2 linked regions of the Thioclava sp. GXIMD2076 genome follow. The protein of the gene in region 1 interacts with the protein of each later gene in a pairwise test. Links are inferred from orthologs where the notes say so. Each region holds a gene or a part of one and is shown on either strand. Other genes may lie near its edges.

What was found. The genes of interacting proteins can lie anywhere in the genome.
Region 2: the proteins of ileS (region 1) and WDB91_RS00995 interact in binary tests that used the Escherichia coli proteins (3 or more experiments, as listed by UniProt). The link is inferred for Thioclava sp. GXIMD2076 from one-to-one orthologs.

What each region holds. Positions count from the first base shown.
Region 1 is NZ_CP149932.1:3,529-11,623, reverse strand. What follows is about bases 2,194-5,645. They hold ileS (isoleucine--tRNA ligase), read right to left. Parts: upstream 5,298-5,645; coding sequence 2,394-5,297; downstream 2,194-2,393. Other genes in these bases: ilvC (ketol-acid reductoisomerase), read right to left, coding at 5,641-5,645; WDB91_RS00060 (TrkH family potassium uptake protein), read left to right, coding at 2,194-2,306. Also shown: WDB91_RS00065 (pyruvate carboxylase), read right to left, coding at 1-629; more of WDB91_RS00060, read left to right, coding at 858-2,193; more of ilvC, read right to left, coding at 5,646-6,663; WDB91_RS00045 (Lrp/AsnC family transcriptional regulator), read left to right, coding at 6,790-7,248; WDB91_RS00040 (Lrp/AsnC family transcriptional regulator), read left to right, coding at 7,245-7,703; WDB91_RS00035 (urease accessory protein UreD), read left to right, coding at 7,862-8,095. UniProt on the Escherichia coli protein: Catalyzes the attachment of isoleucine to tRNA(Ile). As IleRS can inadvertently accommodate and process structurally similar amino acids such as valine, to avoid such errors it has two additional distinct tRNA(Ile)-dependent editing activities.
Region 2 is NZ_CP149932.1:184,279-187,785, reverse strand. Bases 541-3,507 are described here. They hold WDB91_RS00995 (HyaD/HybD family hydrogenase maturation endopeptidase), read left to right. Parts: upstream 541-1,686; coding sequence 1,687-2,328; downstream 2,329-3,507. Other genes in these bases: WDB91_RS00980 (hydrogenase expression/formation protein), read left to right, coding at 3,081-3,507; WDB91_RS00985 (hydrogenase accessory protein), read left to right, coding at 2,660-3,076; WDB91_RS00990 (HypC/HybG/HupF family hydrogenase formation chaperone), read left to right, coding at 2,328-2,648; WDB91_RS01000 (FAD-dependent oxidoreductase), read left to right, coding at 541-1,459. Outside these bases: more of WDB91_RS01000, read left to right, coding at 1-540.

The sequences.
Region 1 (8,095 bases):
ACATGGCGCGCGCGCAGGATCATCTTCTCGAGATAGCCCTCGCCATTACCGAAGGCGGCCTCGGCCTCACGACGGCCCTCGCGGACCTTCTCGACCAGTTCCTCGGGGCCATTGATCGGACGCATGCCGCGCCCGCCACCGCCCCACGAGGCTTTGAGCATCAACGGATAGCCGATTTCGGCGGCCTCTGCCTTGATCGCATCGAAATCATCGCCCAGCACCTCGGTCGCGGGGATGACCGGCACACCGGCCTTGATCGCCACGCGGCGTGCGGAGGCCTTGTCGCCCAGCGCACGCATCGTCTCGGCCTTGGGGCCGATGAAGGTGATGCCGTTCTTCGCACAGGCCTCGACGAAATCGGGATTCTCGGAGAGAAGGCCGTAGCCCGGATGGATCGCATCCGCCCCCGAGAGCTTTGCCACACGGATGATCTCGTCGATGGCGAGATAGGCACCCACAGGGCTGAGGCCGCGGCCGATCTGATAGGCCTCATCGGCTTTGAACCGGTGCAGGCCCAGCTTGTCCTCCTCGGCATAGACGGCGACCGTCTTCTTGCCGAGCTCATTGGCTGCACGCATAACACGAATGGCAATCTCGCCACGGTTGGCGACAAGGATCTTCTCGAACATAGCGCCTTACTCCTCCTACTCTTCCTTATGGCTAGCCTAGCGGTGCCGCGCTGCGGCGCAAGTGTGGAGGCTTTGAGAATATGCAAAACCGGAGAGTTTTATTTACCAAAACGACCAGTTTTTGCAGGCCTGGCGTGAACTGCCGAAATTTGCATCCAAAACACCGCGTCTCATGGCGGGAGCGGCCAGCCTATTGACAGCACGCGCGCTTCGGGCAAAGCAGAGGCCATGACGGATTTGCGCCCGGTGGGCTATATCATTGGTCTTCTGATTACCGCGCTGGGCATCTTCATGCTGATTCCGGCTGCGCTGGATCTGTATCGCGGCGACCCCAACTGGCAGGCCTTCACCGAGAGCGCGATGATCTGTGTGATCGTCGGCGGGCTACTGGCGCTGGCGGCCCATGACAGTCTGGGGCAGGTGCTGGATCTGCGGCAGAGCTTCGTGCTGACCAGCGGTGTCTGGGTGGCGCTGCCGGCAATGGGGGCGCTGCCTTTCATGATCGGGGCGCCGCATCTCTCGTTCACAGATGCCTATTTCGAGGCGATGTCGGGGATGACGACGACAGGCACCACGGTTATCCCAAAGCTCGACGATCTGCCCCATTCGGCCAATCTCTGGCGGGCGATCCTGCAATGGCTCGGGGGGCTCGGGATCATCATCGTCGCGATGATCTTCCTGCCGGTGATGAAGGTCGGGGGCATGCAGTTCTTCCGCTCCGAGGGTTTCGATACGCTGGGAAAGGTGCTGCCGCGCGCCCGCGAGATTTCCCGCGCGCTGATCCGTATCTATCTGGGGCTGTCGGTGCTCTGCTGCGGGGCGTTCATGCTGTCGGGGATGAGCTTCTATGATGCCATCCTGCATTCGCTGACCACCATCTCCACAGGCGGTTTTTCCAGCGAGGACAAGAGCTTCGGTGCGTTCCTCGGGGCACCCGAATATGTGGCCTCGGTCTTCATGCTACTGGCGGCGATGCCGTTCATCCGTTTCGTGCAGCTGGTGAAAGGCGATGCCGGTCCGATCTGGCGTGATCCTCAGGTGCGCGCCTTCCTTCGCTGGCATCTCTACGCGATCCTGATCATCGTCATCTACCGCCTGTTCCGCCACGAGGATCCGTTCTGGCCGACGCTGCGCGAGACGATTTTCAACGTCGTCTCGACCTTCACCGGCACGGGCTATTCCTCGGTCGATGTTACCCAATGGGGGCATCTGGCTTTTGTCATACTGATCGTTGTCGGGCTGATCGGGGGCTGCACCGCCTCGACGGGCTGTTCGGTCAAGGTCTTCCGCTATCTGATCCTGATCGAGTCGATCAAGGCACAGGTGCGCCGCCTCTATAGTCCGCATCGGGTGACGCTGATCCGCTATGACGGGCATCCCGTGACGGAAGATGTGGTCAACTCGGTGATGGCGTTCTTCTCCTTCTTCATTCTCAGCTTCGGCCTGCTGATCGTTGCACTGGCACTGACCGGGCTCGAAACACGCACGGCGGTTACCGCTGCATGGACGGCGATCGCCAATGTCGGGCCATGTTGGGGGCCGGAGGTGTCGGCCAACGGTTCAATCGTAAGCTTCCCCGAAACTGCCAAATGGCTGATGTCCTTTGGCATGTTTCTCGGTCGGCTGGAGCTTCTGTCGGTGCTAGTGCTGTTCCTGCCGCGATTCTGGCGGGCGTGAGCCGGAGCTGATCGGGCCTGTTCCAAGGCAGCAACGAAAAACGGCGCCCCGATCGGGGCGCCGTTTTGTTTTGCCATACAGCCCGATTTAGCCGAGCGCATCGTTGCAGCGTTTGCAGGTATGGGCGTGCTGGTGCGTGCCGACATCCGGCAGGATGCGCCAGCAACGTTCGCATTTCTCGCCCTCGGCCATCTCGAAGACCACGGCCACACCCGCCACATCGGGCAGGCGGAAGGCCTCGGCAGGGGCCGCATCCGCCGTCAGCGTGATGCCGGAGGTGATGCACAGATCCTCGAAGGGCACTGTTTTCAGCACGTCCAAAAGCTCCGCATCCTCCACATGCACAACGGGTGCCGCCTCGAGCGAGGCACCGATCACCTTGTCGCGGCGCTGCACCTCGAGGGCTGCGGTCACGGCACGGCGGGCACGGCGGATCGCCTCCCATTTCTGGGCCAGTGCGGCATTGCGCCACTCGGCAGGCGTCTCGGGGAAGTCCTCGAGATGGACCGAGGCCTCCGCACCCTCAAAGCGCGACAGCCAGACATCTTCCATCGTAAATGGCAGGATCGGCGCGAGCCATGTGGTCAGGCGATGGAACAGGATATCCATCACCGTGCGGGCGGCACGGCGGCGGGTGCTGTCTGCCGGGTCGCAATAGAGCGCGTCCTTGCGGATGTCGAAATGGAAGGCCGACAGCTCGATCGTGCAGAAGGTGAAGAGCTTCTGGAACACGGACTGGAAGTTGAAGGCGCGGTAATCTGCCTGGATTTCCGTGTCGAGCTCCGCCAGACGGTGCAGGATGAAGCGCTCGAGCTCGGGCATTTCCGAAACATCCAGACGCTCGCTCTCGTCGAAATCCTTCAGCGCGCCGAGCATATAGCGCAGCGTGTTGCGCAGGCGGCGATAGCTATCAGCCACGCCCTTGAGGATTTTCGGACCGATCCGCTGGTCGGCGGTGTAATCGGCCTGTGCCACCCACAGACGCAGGATATCGGCGCCATATTCCGAGATTACCTCTTGCGGCGCGACGGTGTTGCCGATGGATTTGGACATTTTCATGCCCTTCTCATCCAGCGTGAACCCATGGGTGACCACATTGCGATAGGGCGCACGGCCCTTGGTGGCCGAGGCCTGCAGGAGCGAGGAATGGAACCAGCCACGGTGCTGGTCGGTGCCTTCCAGATAGACATCCGCGATGCCATCGGGGGTGCCATCCTCGCGGTCACGCAGCACGAAGGCATGGGTGGACCCAGAGTCGAACCATACATCCAGCACGTCGAAGACCTGATTGTAGTCCTCGGGGTTCACGATGCCATCGAGCACGCGGGCCTTGAAGCCCTCTTCATACCAGACATCGGCGCCTTTTTCCTCGAAGGCTGCGGTGATGCGGGCATTCACTTCCGCGTTGCGCAGCAGGAAGTCCTCGGCATCGGGTTTGGCGCCGACTTTGGTAAAGCAGGTCAGCGGCACGCCCCAGGCGCGCTGGCGCGACAGAACCCAGTCGGGGCGCGTCTCGATCATCGAATGCAGGCGGTTCTTGCCGCGCTCGGGGGTGAAGGTCACCAGTTCCTCGATGGATTTCAGCGCGCGCTGACGGATGGTGTCACCATAGGTGCCCATGCCGTCCTCCATTTTCGCATCGATGGCGGCAAACCATTGCGGCGTGTTGCGATAGATCAGCGGTGCCTTCGAGCGCCAGCTATGCGGATAGCTGTGCTTCAGCTTGCCCTTGGACAGCAGCGCACCGGCATAGGCCAGCTGCTTGATGTTTTCCACATTGGCGGGCCCGTCCTTGCCATCATCGGCCACGATCTTCATGCCGGCAAAGAGCGGCAGATCAGCGCGATAGGAGCCATCGGCCTCGATGTTATAGGTCATCTTGAGGCCGAATTTCAGGCCCAGCTGATAGTCGTCATCACCATGCGACGGCGCGGTATGGACAAAGCCCGTGCCCGCATCATCGGTCACATGATCGCCCGGCAGCATGGGGACATCGTAATCCCACTCGCCATTGGCGCCTTCGACACCCGCATAGGGGTGGTTGAGGATCACGCCCTCGAATTCCGAAGTCGCCACATCGCGGATGCGCGAATAGCCCTCGACCTTGGCGGAATTCATCACATCATCGGCCAGCTTGTCGGCCAGCACGATCAGCTCGCCCGCTTCCGCCGTGGATTTTTCGGCGGGAATATCCACACGGTAGAGGCCGTAGGACATGGACGGGCCATAGGCCACCGCGCGGTTTTGCGGGATGGTCCAGGGCGTGGTGGTCCAGATCACGACCGAAGCGCCGTCCAGCACATCGGCCTTGGGCTTGAAGCGGACCCAGATCATGTGGCTCGTGTGGTCGTGATATTCGACCTCTGCCTCGGCCAGCGCGGTCTTCTCGACCGGCGACCACATCACGGGTTTCGAGCCCTGATAGAGCGTGCCATTCATCAGGAAGGTCATGAACTCTTCCGCGATCACGCGCTCGGCGTGGAAATTCATGGTCAGGTAGGGGTCGTCCCAATTCCCGTAAACGCCAAGGCGCTTGAATTCCTCGCGCTGGATATCGACCCAGCCTTCGGCAAACTTGCGGCATTCCTGACGGAAGTCGATGACCGGAACTTCGTCCTTGTCCTTGCCGGCCTTGCGGTATTGCTCCTCGATCTTCCATTCGATCGGCAGGCCGTGGCAATCCCAGCCCGGAACATAGCGCGCGTCATGGCCCATCATCTGGTGCGAACGGGTGATGATGTCCTTGATCACCTTGTTCAGCGCGTGGCCGATATGGAGATGCCCGTTGGCATAGGGAGGGCCGTCATGCAGCGTGAAGGGGGTGCGGCCTTGGGCTTTTTCGCGCAGCCGGTCATAGATGCCGATCTTCGCCCAACGCTCGAGCCATTCGGGCTCGCGCAGGGGCAGGCCCGCGCGCATCGGGAAATCGGTTTCGGGCAGGAAGACGGTATCGTGGTAATCGACGGATTTGTCGGTCGTGTCGGCACACATAGGGAGCATATCCTTGGAAGGGGATCGGTCGGGCGGCGCAGTGCCTGCCCGTCATCTGGCACACATCACCCGGCTACCCTGACGCGTCAGAGCGCCGGGCCGGTAATTCGCAGGATGTGGTCACAAAATGTCATGGGGGCCTTATAGGCGGGCCGGAGGGGCTGGGCAAGCGAATGCTTGCGGAGCGCGTCCCGATAGGGGGCTTATTTGTGGGGCGGTCGCAGGGGCGCTGCCCCTCTTGGCGCTTCGCGCCAATTCACCCCGGGATATTTGGAGACGCTGGAAGGCGGAAAGTAAAAAGGCACCCCGGAGGGTGCCTTCCTTCAGGTCGGGTCGGACGCGATCAGTTGCGCGCTTTGTCGACCAGCTTGCCTTTGCCGATCCAGGGCATCATCTCGCGCAGTTTCGCACCGGTCTGTTCGATCGGGTGCTCGTCATTGGCGCGGCGCGACGCTTTGAGGGTCGGTTGACCGACCGAGTTTTCGAGCATGAAGTCACGCACGAATTTGCCGGTCTGGATGTCCGTGAGGACGGCTTTCATGCGGGCTTTGGTTTCCTCGTAGGGGAGGATACGCGGGCCCGAGACATATTGGCCGTATTCCGCGGTGTTCGAGATCGAGTAATCCATGGTGGCGATACCGCCCTCATAGATCAGGTCGACGATCAGTTTCACTTCGTGCAGGCACTCGAAATAGGCCATTTCCGGCTCGTAGCCTGCCTCGACGAGGGTCTCGAAGCCGCAACGGATCAGTTCGACCAGACCGCCACAGAGAACGGCTTGCTCGCCGAAGAGGTCGGTTTCGCATTCCTGACGGAAATTGGTCTCGATGATGCCCGAGCGGCCGCCACCGATGGCCGAGCAATAGGACAGCGCGATGTCTTGCGCGCGGCCGGTTGCGTCGGTTTCGACTGCGAAGAGGCAGGGCACGCCGCCGCCTTTGACGTATTCGCCACGCACGGTGTGGCCCGGACCTTTGGGCGCCATCATGATGACATCGACGCCGGCTTTCGGCTCGATCAGGCCGAAATGCACGTTCAGGCCGTGGGCAAAGGCAATCGCTGCACCTTCGCGCAGGTTGTCATGCACATATTTCTTGTAGGTTTCGGCCTGCAGTTCGTCGGGCATGGCGAACATGATAACATCGGCCCAAGCAGCGGCTTCGGCGATGCCCATGACGGCCAGACCTTCTGCTTCGGCTTTCTTGGCCGAGGGTGAGCCTTCGCGCAGCGCGATGGCAAGGTTTTTTGCGCCCGAGTCGCGCAGGTTCAGCGCATGGGCGTGGCCCTGGCTGCCATAGCCGAGAATAGCAACTTTGAGATCCTTGATCAGGTTCACATCGCAGTCGCGATCATAGAATACACGCATGTTCTTTCCTCCACTTGCGGTTGGGGCCACAATACAGGTTCAGACAAAAATTCCCATGACGATCGGAATAAAATATGCGTAATATCGAAATTGTAATTCGTAATTTTCGATCTGGATGAAATATTCATGCAACTTGATGATGTGGATCGGCGGATCTTGCGCCATCTGATGGCCGATCCGGCGCAGAGCAATGCCGATCTGGCCGAGCGGGCGGGGCTGACCACGGCCACCTGTTGGCGCCGGATCGAGAAGATGCAGGCCGAGGGGGTCTTGCAGGGGCGGCAGGCGATCATCAACTGGCGGGCCTTGGGGTGGGAGGTCGAAGTGTCCTTGCGCTTCACGCTCGACAAGACAAATCCGCGGGCTTTCGACCAGTTTCTGGAGGCCGCCCGTAAGGTGCCGGAGGTGATCGAGATCCAGACCTTTCTTGGCCAGACCGATGTGCGGCTCAATGTGATTGCCCGTGACATGGCGCATTACCAGCAGATCTACCGTAGCCAGATCCTGTCCCTGCCGCATATCCAGGAGACCGACGCGCTGATGCTGATTTCCAAGGTGAAGGATAGCACGGAGTTGCCGCTATGATCGCGTTCGACGATATCGATCGTCAGATCCTGCGCGCGCTGGCCGAGGATGGAACGTTGAATGCAGGTGCTTTGGGGCGGCGGCTCGGGATGTCGCAGCCCTCCGCATGGCGGCGGGTGAAGCGGTTGCAGGATGCCGGCGTGCTGGCGGGCACGCGGGCGGTGATCGACCGTGCGGCGGTGGGCTTTGGCGTGACGGTGTTTCTGGGGATCAAGCTCGCCACGCGAGGCCGCGTTAGCCTCGAGGATTTCGAGCGCGCGGCAGGGGCGATTACGGAGGTGCAGGTGATCCAGCACGTTCTGGGCCAGTTCGATTACCGGTTGCAGGTGACCGCCCGTGACATTCCCGATTTCGAGCGGGTGCTCCGGCGGCGGATCATGACGCTTCCGGCGGTTGGTCATGTCGAAGCGAATGTGATGCTCTCCGAGGAGCGCCGTCTCGGACCGCTCGGGTAGTGCTCAAAAATACGCCGTTTGGTTACTTTATGAACATTCCGCCTCAATGATAGGGAAAATCAGGCTCTTGGCTTGGGGGCAGCATGGACCTCGGGCATAAATACCGAGAAGAGGCGGGGAAAGGACGCATGATGTTTGATCACAAGAGTTCCCCGCAGATGCAGCGCAGCCATGGCGATGCCGCCGTGCGCTTTGAGGCCGGTCGGCTGAAAGGGCTGCGCCAGCGCGGCTCGGCCAAGGCGCAGCTGCCGCGTGTGGGCGCGGTGCCGGAGGTGGTGTTTCTCAATACCTCGGGTGGTCTGACCTCGGGCGATACCTTGTCCTATGCGCTTGATATCGAAGGAGGCCGCGTGGTGGCCACCACCCAGGCGGCCGAGCGCGCTTACCGTGCC
Region 2 (3,507 bases), 180 kb from region 1 along the record:
GCTTGAAGAGAACCAACCGCTAACCGGCAGCTTCGGCGATCAGGAGGTCACCGTGGTCCGGCAGGGGGATCGCGCCTTCGCTGTCTCGGCACGCTGTACCCATCTGGGTGCCGATCTGGGCACTGGTATCGTGGCGGAAGGCGAGATCCGCTGCCCCTTCCACCATGCGCGGTTTGACCTCGAGACCGGCGAGGCCACCGGTGCGCCCGCCATCACGCCTCTTGGCTGTTACAAGGTCGAGATCGCGGGGGGGATCTTGCGTGTCACCGGCAAGCAGGGCCAGCCCGAAGCGCCGGATGCTTCCGGCAGCCGTGAGAGGATCGTGGTGGTGGGCGCGGGGGCCGCGGGCCATGCCGTGGCCGACCATTTCGTGACGGCAGGCGAAGGTGCGCGTGTGACGCTGATCACCGAGGATCTCGATGCGCCTTATGACCGGACCTTTGTCTCCAAACAGGTGCTTTCGGGCGCGAAGAACCCCGAGGAGGCCGCACTCCCCTTCGGCCATCCGCACAATCCGCGCCCCACGATCCTGCGTGGGGTGAAGGCCGAGGCGATCAACCGTCAGAAAAAACAGCTGCGCCTGTCGGACGGGCAGACGCTGCCTTACGAGACGCTGGTTCTGGCCACCGGTGCCACGCCGATTACGCCCGAATTCGACGGTGCCGACCATGAGGCGGTTTTCACTCTTCGCAGCCTAGCCGATGCCCGCGCCATCCTCGGGCGCGCGGAACGGGCGAAATCGATCGTGGTGCTCGGTTCGTCCTTTATCGGGCTCGAGGCGGCAGGGGCGCTTGCCTCCAAGGATCGCAAGGTCCATGTGGTCACACAGGACAAGGTGCCGATGGAGAAGACCCTTGGCGCTGAGATCGGTCACTTCGTTCAGAGCCAGCACGAGGCGGATGGGGTCAGTTTCCATCTGGAAACGACGCTGACCAGCTATGACGGCGCACAGGTCACGCTGAAGGATGGCCGCAAGATTGACGCTGATATGGTCGTGCTGGGTGTAGGCGTGAAGCCCGATCTGGCGCTGGCCAAGGCGGCGGGGCTGGAGCTGGCCGAAAAAGAGAACGGTGTGCAGGTGGATACCTATTTCCGCACCTCCGATCCCGCGATTTACGCGATTGGCGATATCGCCAACTATCCCGCCTGTGACGGTTCGGGCCGGTTGCGCATCGAGCATTGGGCCCATGCGGGCGATCAGGGCGCACATCTTGCGGCCTTCCTTCTGGGTGAGACCGATGGGGGCTTCGACCGGATTCCGTTCTTCTGGACCAAGCAGGGCGATGCGCAGTTGCGCTATGTCGGCCACGGCTCGCCTGCGGACGGAGTGCGGATTGACGGCAAGCTCGAGGAAAAGGATTTTGCCGCCCATTTCAAGGGGAGCTTCCTGCAAGGTGCGCTCGTGACCTGCAACCGCGATGTAGAGGCACTGGAGACCGAACGCGATTGGGAGCGCTGATCCGCAAGCTGGATAGTTTGCAGCCTCTTTCCGAGTAAACTGGAAAGCTACATTCTACCTAAGTTGGGCGCAGGATGTAGCTTTTCATGTTTTATTTATGAATAACAACATCATAATTAAATAACGCGATTAATGGCGATGGGCTCCTTTTTTGGGGACCTGCTGGATATGGTCACATAACGACCGGAGGCGCAAAGCCTCTTGCCAGCGGGCGAAAGGAGGACGCCATGCCAGCCACCACCACGCAGATACCGCGTAATATCCTAGTTCTGGGAATCGGGAATGTGCTCTGGGCCGATGAGGGCTTCGGGGTGCGCTGCGTCGAGACGATGGCGCAGACCCATGCTGTGCCCGCGAATGTGCGGCTGATGGATGGCGGCACGCAGGGTCTGTATCTGCTGCCCTTCATCGAGGATTGCGACGCGCTGATCGTGTTCGATGCCGTGGATTTCGGGCTGGAGCCCGGCACGCTGGTCACGCTGCGCGACCGCGATGTGCCCGCTTTCATGGGCGCCAAGAAGATGAGCCTGCACCAGACGGGGTTTCAGGACGTGCTGGCAACGGCCGAGCTGATGGGCCATGCGCCCGATTACATCACGCTGATCGGTTGCCAGCCCGAGGAGATCGAGGATTATGGTGGCGGATTGCGGGCCGTGACCTCGGCCCAGATCCTGCCTGCCATTGACGAATGTATCCGCGAGCTGGGTCGCTGGGATATCGGCGTGACCGAAGGCCGCACCGAGAGTGGAGATCTCGCCGATATCTCCATCCAGCGCAGCGCCTATGAGGGGGGCCGCCCCGACGCGGAAGATGCCTGCCGTATCGGTGATCACCGCTTCTTTCCTCCGGCCGCCAAGGGGCGCGCCTGATGTGTGTCGGTGTGCCTTTGCAGCTGCTTGCGCGGGACGGCATCTGCGGTGATGTGATTGAGGATGGCCAGCCACAGATCATCGACCTGTCGCTGACCCCCGAGGCCGAGGCCGGTGACTGGCTTCTGGTCTTTCTGGGGGCGGCACGCGAGGTGATTTCGGCCGGCGAGGCGGCCAAGATTTCGGCGGCCCTGGATGGCCTGCGCGCGCTGATGACCGGCGGCGATCTGGGGGCGGCATTTGCCGATCTGGAAGCCCGCACCCCCGAACTTCCCCCCCATCTGGCTGCTGCTGCCGCGCAGGGGCGCAAGACCGCCTGAAGGATTATCCCATGCATGATTTCGTAATGCCCAGTGACGTGACTCCCTCGGGAGAGGTCCATCCCCTCGTGCAGCGTTTGAGTAACGAGTTCTCCTATCCCCGCCTTGCCACGATGGAGGCGGTGGCCGAGTTCACCGGCGCCGAAGGGGTGCACTGCCTCTTTGTGCCCGGGGATGCCAAGCGCAATCTGGAGACGCCCGATGCGGCGGTGGTTCTGCCCGAGCTGCGGATGACCTTCCAGAACATGTTCGACTGTGCGGTGATCGATGACGCGATCGAGGCCGAGCTACGCCAGGAGACCCGCGCGCTGAAGACCCCGGGCTTCCTGTTTTACCGCGACGGCACCTATCTGGGGGCCATCGAGAAAGTGCGTGACTGGGATGACTATATCGCCCGCACCTCGCATATCCTTGATCTGAAAGGTTGATCCCATGGTGAGTAACTTCCATCTGCCGCCTATGGGCTTTGGTCCCGGCTCTCAGGAAACCGGCGAGGAGCTGGAATATATGGAGTTGCCCTCGGGTATGCGCACCTATTCTGCGCATATGCCCGAGGTCGATGACCCCTCCGCTGTGACCCCTGCGCTGAAGACGCTGGCCGATATCGCCAAGGCCGCCGAGGCCTGTGCCAGAGGCGGTATGGCGAGCTTCGATCTGTCGGGGCTGGATGCGCCCAACCGCGCCCTGATCGCCGAGACGATGGGGCAGGGCGAAGTTGCCATGAAGATCCGTGGCATCCCTGCACTGATGGTGCAGGAGAGCGTCTTTGCCGGTGTCTGGTCGGTCGCAGGAGCGGGTGTGGACCGGATCGAGGTGGGCCCTGTGCCAGCGGTCTCAATGACCCGCGCCTTCGAGCCTT